DNA from 4 places in the Arthrobacter sp. NPDC057259 genome. Region 4 is predicted to be linked to each of the others. Evidence: riboswitches for the same ligand, from Rfam matches in the RefSeq annotation. Region 4 holds a riboswitch; each other region holds the start of a gene.
What was found. Region 4 has a riboswitch for cyclic di-AMP ahead of ACFUCU_RS13715 (M23 family metallopeptidase). Riboswitches for the same ligand answer to the same signal wherever they lie in the genome.
Positions count from the first base shown of each region.

Region 1: it holds a riboswitch for cyclic di-AMP, as region 4 does, so the genes downstream of both, ACFUCU_RS01855 (NlpC/P60 family protein) here and ACFUCU_RS13715 (M23 family metallopeptidase) in region 4, are expected to answer to the same signal.
Region 2: it holds a riboswitch for cyclic di-AMP, as region 4 does, so the genes downstream of both, ACFUCU_RS11870 (hypothetical protein) here and ACFUCU_RS13715 (M23 family metallopeptidase) in region 4, are expected to answer to the same signal.
Region 3: it holds a riboswitch for cyclic di-AMP, as region 4 does, so the genes downstream of both, ACFUCU_RS03640 (family 16 glycosylhydrolase) here and ACFUCU_RS13715 (M23 family metallopeptidase) in region 4, are expected to answer to the same signal.

Region 1 covers NZ_JBHUYA010000001.1:384,911-387,101, forward strand. The annotation lists gene ACFUCU_RS01845 (DNA alkylation repair protein) at 1-384, shown strand, start outside; gene ACFUCU_RS01850 (hypothetical protein) at 413-685, opposite strand; cyclic di-AMP (ydaO/yuaA leader) riboswitch at 798-992, shown strand; gene ACFUCU_RS01855 (NlpC/P60 family protein) at 995-1,756, shown strand; gene ACFUCU_RS01860 (dihydrofolate reductase family protein) at 1,811-2,191, opposite strand, start outside.
Region 2 covers NZ_JBHUYA010000006.1:216,829-219,019, reverse strand. The annotation lists gene ACFUCU_RS11875 (ArnT family glycosyltransferase) at 1-905, shown strand, start outside; cyclic di-AMP (ydaO/yuaA leader) riboswitch at 1,116-1,303, shown strand; gene ACFUCU_RS11870 (hypothetical protein) at 1,302-2,048, shown strand; gene upp (uracil phosphoribosyltransferase) at 2,169-2,191, opposite strand, start outside.
Region 3 covers NZ_JBHUYA010000001.1:765,016-767,206, reverse strand. The annotation lists gene ACFUCU_RS03645 (class II glutamine amidotransferase) at 1-71, opposite strand, end outside; gene ACFUCU_RS03640 (family 16 glycosylhydrolase) at 124-1,188, opposite strand; cyclic di-AMP (ydaO/yuaA leader) riboswitch at 1,195-1,345, opposite strand; gene ACFUCU_RS03635 (ABC1 kinase family protein) at 1,516-2,191, opposite strand, start outside.
Region 4 covers NZ_JBHUYA010000008.1:90,999-93,189, forward strand. The annotation lists gene ACFUCU_RS13710 (metal-dependent transcriptional regulator) at 214-909, shown strand; cyclic di-AMP (ydaO/yuaA leader) riboswitch at 1,029-1,271, shown strand; gene ACFUCU_RS13715 (M23 family metallopeptidase) at 1,274-2,092, shown strand.

The DNA.
Region 1 (2,191 bases), on a different contig from region 4:
TCGGCCCTGCGGCACCTGGACAACTCGGACCTGACCCGGATCGAGGGCTTCCTCCGCGGCGCGCACCTGCCCGACCTCGCGGACCCACTGGCGGTTGACGTGGTGGGGCCGCTCATCGCTGGGCTCGACGGGCAGGCCAGGACCCGCGCCGAAGCCGTCCTTGACCGGTGGCTGCGCGACCCCGACCCCTGGCTGCGCCGCGCGGCCCTGCTGGCACCGCTGCGGGAACTCCGAAAGGGCGCCGGGGACTGGGCACGGTTCCGGCGCCGGGCGGCCCTGGCCCTGGCCAACGGCACTGCGGACGGTACGGCGGACGGCGGGGCGGCGGAGATCGTGAGGGACGCCGTCGAGCGCGTCGAACGGGAAGCGGGCGGCGAAGCCTAGTGATATCCGGTGCGCGAAGCGGCGGGACTCAGGCGGGGCGGCGCTCAACGACGGCGTAGGCCTTGCCGTCCAGGAACTCCCAGTCCGTCACCACCATGAAGCCCAGCGCGTCCACCCGGTCGTTCAGCACGTGCAGGTCGAAGCCGCCGTCGCGCGGCTCGGCATCCCAGGTGGCGACGTGGATCTCCTTCCCCTCGAGAACCAGCAGCTCGGTGTTCACGTCGAAGTCTTCCTGCGGCTGATCACTCAGCTGGCAGATCGCGACACAATGGGGATTCATCGGATCCTCCGCTCGGGACATGGTGGGATCATCGTAGCCCCGCCGGGACGCCTCTGCCGTTACCTTAATGTGACATTCGGGAGGATGGCCGTTACCGTGGAAGGGTGCCCGTTGGTTTCCGAGACGGGCACCCCCGGACCGATTGCCTAACTCTGCCGCGGTCCAGGGCATCCTCGCAACCAGCTGGCAGAGACGGGGAAACCAATCGCGACCTGCCCACGGGCGGGTCTTGGGGTGAAGCCGCGCAGTGTCCGCCCAGACGGACCCGCGGCCGGGTGTCTCCCATCCGAATCCGACAGCTCACCTCGCAGGCTTTGGGAGAGGTACATCATGACTTCACGCTCTACTGACGCGCGCCCCGGCACCACCGCAACTACCGGTCGGGGTGCCGCCTTCGCCGCGGCGACCGGCACCGTGGGCCGGCAGGCCGCCGTCGTCCTCGCAGCCTCCGGCCTGGTCCTGACCAGCGGCATGGCGGCCAACGCCGCCGGCAACGTCCCCGCCGAACGGGAGTCCGCACCCGTCTCGCACGCCGACGTCGCCGGCAAGGTTACCGCCCCGGTGACCGCCGACTCCGCCGTGCAGATCAGCTTTGACCGCCCGGCCGTGGCCACCACCCCGGCGCCCGTCGTAGAGGCCCCGGCTCCGGCACCTGCCGCCGCGCCCGCCGTCGTCAAGGCCCCCGTGGCCCAGGTCCCGGCCGCCCCGGTGGCGAAGGTGACCGTCCAGGCCGCCGCACCGGCGCCGGCTCCGGCCGCCGCCCCCGCCGGTGGCGTCAACGCCGCCATGCTTTCCGCCGCGTACAGCCAGATCGGCATCACGCAGGATTGCACCGCCATGGTGGAGAAGGCGCTCGGCGCCGCAGGCATCCCGGTGGGCGACCTCGGCCCGCAGCAGTTCCTCAACTACGGCAAGGTCGTCTCCGACCCGCAGCCGGGCGACATGATCGTCCAGTCCGGCCACGTCGCCATCTACGCCGGCAACGGCCAGGCGATCAGCGGCGGCATGAACGGCTCCAACCAGACGATCGTCCACCCGCTGTCCTGGCTGACCGCCACCGGCGGCGTGACCTTCGTCCGCGCCGGGGCCTAACCCGCGCGTTCAGCAGTAACGTTCAGTAGTACCGGGCCGGCGCCCGGCAGCCCCTCACGGCTGCCGGGCGCCGGTTTCGTTGTCTGAGGTTTTGTCGTCTGCGCTCTGGTCCGCCGCGTCGGGATTCGCCGCGTACCGCAGGAGGACCACGCCGTTGCGGAACGTCCGGGTCTCCAGCAGCGTCAGGTCGGTTGGCGCGGCGGCGGCCTTGAATAGCGGCGTTCCCCGGCCCACCAGCACGGGGTGGACGTAGATCCAGTACTCGTCGATCAGCCCGAGCCGGCGGAAGGAATCGGCCAGCTCCGCCCCGCCCAGGGCCAGGTCGCCGCCGGGGGCGGCCTTGAGCGCCCGCACCTGCCCGGCGTCGACGTCGCGCACCACCGTGGTGTTCCAGCCGGCCTCCGGCAGGGTGCGGGAGTAGACGTACTTGGGCAT
Region 2 (2,191 bases), on a different contig from region 4:
CGCTGGCCCCTGGGGTCGCCGGGTTGGCCGGTCTGGGGTCGGTGCTGCTGTGGCAGCGGCGGGATCAACCCGTTGCCGCCGGGACGCTCGCCGCCGCGGTGGCCCCGGCCGGTTTCATGGCTTTCGAGCTGCTGGGCCGCACGCCCGCGTTCGTTCCGTGGCTGCGCTGGCTGGTGCTGGCCGTGGCGCTGGCAGCGGCCGTCGGCGTGATGGTTCCGGCCGTCCGGGCCCGGGTCGCCGGCGCGTCCGCCGCCGGGACCACTGGCCCGCTGTCCCCTGGCGGCCCGACGGCGGCGCTGTTGGGACGTACGACGGCGGGACTCGCCGTCGTCGCGGCCCTCGCCGGTCCCCTGGCGTACTCGCTGTCCACCGCCGCCACCGCGCATTCCGGCTCGATCGTCAGCGCGGGGCCTGCGGCGGGCGGCCGGGCGGGCCTGCCGGCCATGTTCGGCGGCACGGGCGGAGCCATGGGCACCGCGCAGGGCAATCCCTTCGGCCCGACCAACGGCACCGTCCGCGGCCAGGGCGGGGGCATGGGCGGGGGTATGGGCGGGCTCCTCGGCGCGACCACCCCGTCGTCCGCCCTGGTGGATGCCCTCGAAACGGACGCCGGCCGCTACACCTGGGCGGCCGCCGTCGTCGGGTCCAACAACGCCGCCGGTTACCAGCTCGCCACGCGGCTGCCCGTGATGGCCGTGGGCGGGTTCAACGGCACCGACCCCGCACCCACGCTCGAGCAGTTCCAGCAGTACGTCGCCGACGGCCGGATCCACTACTTCATCGCCGGCCGCACCATACAGGGCGAAAGCGGATCCGACGACGCCGCCAGGATCGCCGACTGGGTGGCGGCCACCTACCCCGCCCAGAGCGTCGGCGGCACCACGGTGTACCTGCTGGCGAAGTAGCCGGGCCGGACGGTCCGCCGTTTCGACGGTTCCCTGCCGCGTAGACGTCTCCAAGCGTTGGGCGTGCGGGGAACCGTCGAAACGGCCCAAAATATGGGACCCGCCCACCGCAAATCGGCAACCAGCCACACCGCGGTGTTACCTAAATGTGACATGAGGGAGAAAGTCCGGTACCGTTTTTATGGTGCGGCCATCGATCTGGCCGCATATCCGGGTCTGACGCCAAACTCTGCCGCTTCCCGGATTCCATGGATTGAGGCAGAGACGGGGAACCCAGAGTTCCCGGGCACCTGCATCCATGCACCCCTTGGGGTTAAGCCGACTCGTTGATCATCCGAGTGGCCGGATTTCTCATCCGAACCCGACAGCTAACTCCGTAGGCGTTGAGAGGCGAACATGACTGAACACAAGGCACCCGTGCGCCTAAAAGGCGTTAAACGCACCTCCTCGGCCGATGTCGCGCGCCACCGAGCCGACCCGGCCCAGGGCTCGGCCACCCGAGGCCGCGCCAGCTTTGGCTCCAAGGGCAAGCTCACCGCCGTCGCGCTGACCGCGGCCGCCGTGCTGCTGGGCGCCGGCGCCGCAGGCCAGGCCACCGGCACCACCGCCCCGGCCGCGACCGCCACCCAGGCCCCGGCCCTGCAGCTCTCCGACCTGGAACGGCTCGGCAGCTACACCCCGGCCACGGCACCGGCCAGCGTCGAAGCCCAGGCCTCCAAGGTCACCCCCGAGACGCCGGCTCCGGCCACGCCCGCTCCGTCCACCCCAGCCCCCGCACCGGCTGCTCCGGCTCCCGCGGCGGCATCCGCCCCGGCCCCGCAGCCGGTGGCCGTCGACGATCCCGCCGGCGCACAGGCTTACGCCGCCTCGCAGCTGCCGGCCCACGGCTGGGCCCCGAGCGAGATGCAATGCCTGATGAAGCTCTGGACCCGCGAATCGGACTGGAAGACCACGGCCACCAACCCGTCCAGCGGTGCTTACGGCGTGGTCCAGTCCCTCCCGGCCGAGAAGATGGCCAGCGCCGGCGCGGACTACATGACCAACTACCGCACCCAGATCAACTGGGGCCTGCAGTACGTGCAGGAACGGTACGGCTCCCCCTGCGGCGCCCTAAACTTCCATTACGCGAACAACTGGTACTAAGCCGCTAGAGGCTGCAGCCACTTCGCGCAGACACAGCAAAGGCACCGGATCTCGTCAGATCCGGTGCCTTTGCTGTGTCCCCGGACGGCCCGTTCAGCGGCCCGAGGGAAAGGGGACGCGCTACCCGGCGATGCCGTAGAGCC
Region 3 (2,191 bases), on a different contig from region 4:
GGCGCGTCCAGCAGCCAAAATGTGGCGCGGACCGTTCGGGCGCCGGCGTGGAGCCCGAACAGTCGGCACATGGTGGCTCCTCCGTGGTTTACGCGGCGTTATGGGAGCCAGTGTACGTCCGGGCTACTGCCAGGCGCGGACGTAATCGACCAGGACCTGCGACGCCGGGCCGTAGGCCGGGTTGGTCGAGGAGGCACCGACGTTCAGGACCAGGTATTGCGGGGCGTTGCCGTCGTTGGTCGGGTAGGACTTGACCTTGACGCCGTCGAAGTAGACGTCCGAGGAGCCGGCCATCCGGTGCAGGCCGAAGGTGTGGTACTCGTTGGCCCAGTTGCCTCCCACGCCGCCCTGGTTCTGGGCGCCGCTGGTGGAGTGGTAGTTGACCGTCATCTTGGCCTTGAGGACCTCGGCGATGTCGTTCTCGCCGGTGGCGGGCCAGGACTGTCCGGTGGACCAGAATGCCGGCCAGTTGTAGAGGCCGTTGGCGTTGCCGGGGAACTTGATCCGGGCCTCGACGTAGCCGGTGGTGAACTGGTAGCCGGTGCCGGCGCCGCCGCGGGGGTTGGAGGAGACCAATGCACCGGAAGTGGCCGACGCCAGGTTCAGGACCAGGTTGCCGTTGCTGACCGAGACGTTGGCAGGGCTGGTGCTGACCTTGTTCATGGTTCCGCAGCCGGGCGCGAACCAGCAGGCGGCCCACTTGTTGGTATCCAGGCCGGCGCCGTTGAAGTCGTCGTTGAAGGCCAGGGACCAGTTGCCGGGGACACCCAGGGGAGCGGGGCCGCCGGTGGAGGCTACGGCCAGGGCGGGTGCCGGGGCGGCCTGCACGGCTGCGGGGGCGGGGGCCGCCGCCGGGGGAGCGGCCTGCGCCGGTGCGGGGGCCGCCGTCGTCGCCGGGGCGGACGGGGCTGCGGCCGCGGTGCTGGCCGGTGCGGCCGCGGTCGCCGACGGCGAGGCCGGGGCGGAAGCGGGGGCGGCCTGGGAGACCTCCGACGCCTGCGCCTGGGTCAGGCTGTTCAGGGTGGCCTGGCCGAGTGAACCGAGGCCGACGACGGCGACGGCCGCCGCGGCGGCGAGGGACAGGACGCGGGGGGACTTCAGCCGAAGGGCGGTGCGTCGAAGGGGGGAAGGAGCGGTCTGGTCACGACGGCGCGCGGGGGCGCACGTCTGATCCTGGGGTGCAGACATGGAAGGTATACCTCTCAACGCCTGCGGAGTTAGCTGTCGGGTTCGGATGAGGTCATCCGGCCGTGGGACACCACGGCTTCACCCCGAGGGCAGGCCAACGCCATACCCGGGACACTCGGGTCCCCCGCCTCTGCCTTATATCTAGCGGATCCCGGGCGCGGCAGAGCTCAGCGACGCACGGAATTGGGACCAACGTTGACGGTCCACCCGTCGACCGTACGGCATCGAGCCGGTTAATCACAATTAAGTAACGGCAGTCACCGGCCTCCGCGTGGCGGCTTGAGGTGCGACGGCGTCCGGGGGCGGGTTTAGGGAACAAAGCGGCGGTCAGGGTCCGCGGCGTCCCGGCAAGGCGGAATGCAGCAGCGGGAGCACGGAGACGGCCAGGAGCGCCGTTCCGAGCACCGGGTCGTCGTGCCGGAGGATGGCGCCGGCGATCAGCAGGGCGGCGAAGAGGACGGCGGACACCGCGCGGCGCACGGTGCGGTCCAGCCGGGCCACCTGGCGCTCCAGCCGGGGGTTGCCCACGGTCAGGGAACCCTCCTCGGCGCGCGCCGCCAGCCGGTCGAGGCGCTGCGGCAAGCGGAAGGCCACCGCCGCGGCGTCGAAGACCTGGCGGCCGGCGTCCTGCAGGAGGTTTCCGCGCTCCTCGCGCAGCAGCCGCGCCGCGTACGGCTCCACCGAGTCCCAGAGGTTGAAGCGCGGGTCGAGGGAACTGCACACCCCGGAGGTGAGCGACATCGCCCGGATGATGAGCAGGAAATTCTCCGGGACCTGGAACGGCAGCGAGCGGACCAGTTCGCCGAACTCGTTGGCGAAGGCCAGGAACTCCCGCGGGTCCACCTCGCGCAGTTCGGCGAAGCCCATGCCGCCGAAGCGGGTGAACAGCCGGGACATGGCACGCTCCAGTTCGGCGGTATCCGCCGTGGGCAGCAGCACCCCGATCTCGCCGATCGCCGAGACCAGGCCTCCGCCGTCGCGCGCGGCCGCCGCGATGAGCAGC
Region 4 (2,191 bases):
GGCCGGTAAGGACCGCTTCCATTCTGCCCGACGGCGGCCCCGGCACCGGAAAATGGGCTGTCACAGTCCGGTCAGGAAGCCGGCTCCAAAAATTATCCGGAGTAATTCACAATAGGCTAGGCTGTCCGGAGCGTATGGCGGATCCCGGGTGGCCGCACCCCGCACGTTGTACGGTGGAATGACGCAAGGACGGCGCTCAAGGAGCTGAGCTGGATGACGGATCTGATCGACACTACGGAGATGTATCTTCGGACCATTTTGGAGCTTGAGGAAGAGAACATCGTCGCGCTCCGGGCCCGCATTGCCGAACGACTCCGCCACTCCGGACCCACCGTCTCCCAGACCGTCGGCAGGATGGAACGCGACGGGCTGGTCGTGGTCTCCGGCGACCGCCACCTGGAGCTGACCGAGGTGGGTCGGCGGCGCGCCACCGAGGTGATGCGCAAGCACCGCCTCGCCGAACGGCTGCTGGCCGACGTGATCGGCCTGGACTGGGCCTACGTCCACGAGGAAGCCTGCCGCTGGGAGCACGTGATGAGCGAACGGGTCGAGCGCCGCATCTTCGAGATGCTGGACCACCCCACCGTCTCCCCGTACGGCAACCCCATCCCGGGCCTCGCCGAACTGGGCGGTCTGCCGACGGCGGAACAGGCCGACGGCGTCGTCAACCTCCTGGACGCCATGGCGGGATATGCCGCGGACTCCAGAATCACCGTGAGCCGGCTTGCCGAACCCATCCAGGTGGAACCCGAGCTGCTGGTGCAGCTGGACGAGGGCGGTATCCGGCCCGGGGCCACCGTCTCGCTGGAGCGGGTGGGGGAGTACATCTCCGTCCGCGTCCCCGACATTGAGGGCGCGCTCGAGCTGCCGCCCGAGGTCGCCGCCCACGTTTTCGTTACCCGCGGGTAGGGCGACGCGGAAGCATACCGTAAGTGTGCTGTTTACTAGCCCGTCTAGGAGATAACGAAATTATTACTACGGGTCTTAATCCCCTATAGTTATCGACTAGTACCGAGACTAAAGCGTTACCTGATCCGAAGCCGAGCTCTGCCAGCGGATCAGGGTGCGAATCACCTTCTGGCAGAGGCGGGGGAACCACTACCGGCCGGTAATTCCGGCCTTGGGGTGAAGTCCGCTAGCGGCAAGCGAACTCTCTGAGGACACCATTTCCGGGTGCCTCTCTGCCTGGATGCTTGCATCGGCGGACCGGGTCTATGCACTCTCTGACCCGAATCCGACAGCTAACTTCGCAGGCTTTTCAGAGAGGAACCACTTGAGCACGCAGACCGTCCGCGGGCGCCGCCGCGCCGCCGGCCCGGCTCCGGAGCCGCGCCCCGCCGTCGACGTCACCGCCCCGCGCCCCCGCGACGCGCACCGGGACGAGCGCCGCAGCCGGCGCAGCCCGCTCCGCCAGGTCGCAGACTTCGCCGCCGTCACCGGCATGGGCCAGAAGGCCGGCATGACCCTGGCCGCCGCTGGCATCGCGCTCACCGTGGCCGTCCCCGTTACCGGCCCCGCTCTGGCCGTCGACGCCCCCACCTCGGGATCTGTCTCCGCGGCGGCCCAGCCCGAGGTCAAGGCCGCCGCGGCCCAGATCGACTTCAACCGCACCGCCGTCACCACCAAGGGCGACCCGGACGGCAAGCTCAAGCAGCTGCTCAGCGCGCAATCCGTCGGCTCCATCACCCGCGCCGCATCCGCGGGGACGCTCGGCGCCCCGCTGGACACCATGATCACGGCTTCGCCCTTCGGTTACCGGATCAGCCCCATTACCGGCGCGGTGGGCGAATTCCACCGCGGCCAGGACTACGCCGCCCAGTGCGGGACGGCCGTCCATGCCGCAGCAAGCGGCACCGTAACCTTCTCCGGCTGGCACCCCTACGGGGGCGGCAACCGGATTGTGGTCGACCATGGCAATGGCCTGGAGACCACGTATAACCACTTGTCGTCATCCAGCGTCCACGTCGGCCAGAAGGTCTCCCGTGGCGATGTGATAGCGATGAGCGGAACAACCGGTGCCTCCACCGGCTGCCACCTCCACTTCGAGGTGATGGTCAATGGGGACGTCGTTGATCCGCTGGGCTGGCTCTAGAAGAGCCCTTCGCAATGCTCACACTTCCGTGACACGCCGTGATCTGAATGTGACATTGAGTCCGAACTGTTGTACCGTATGAAGCACGCCAACTTCACC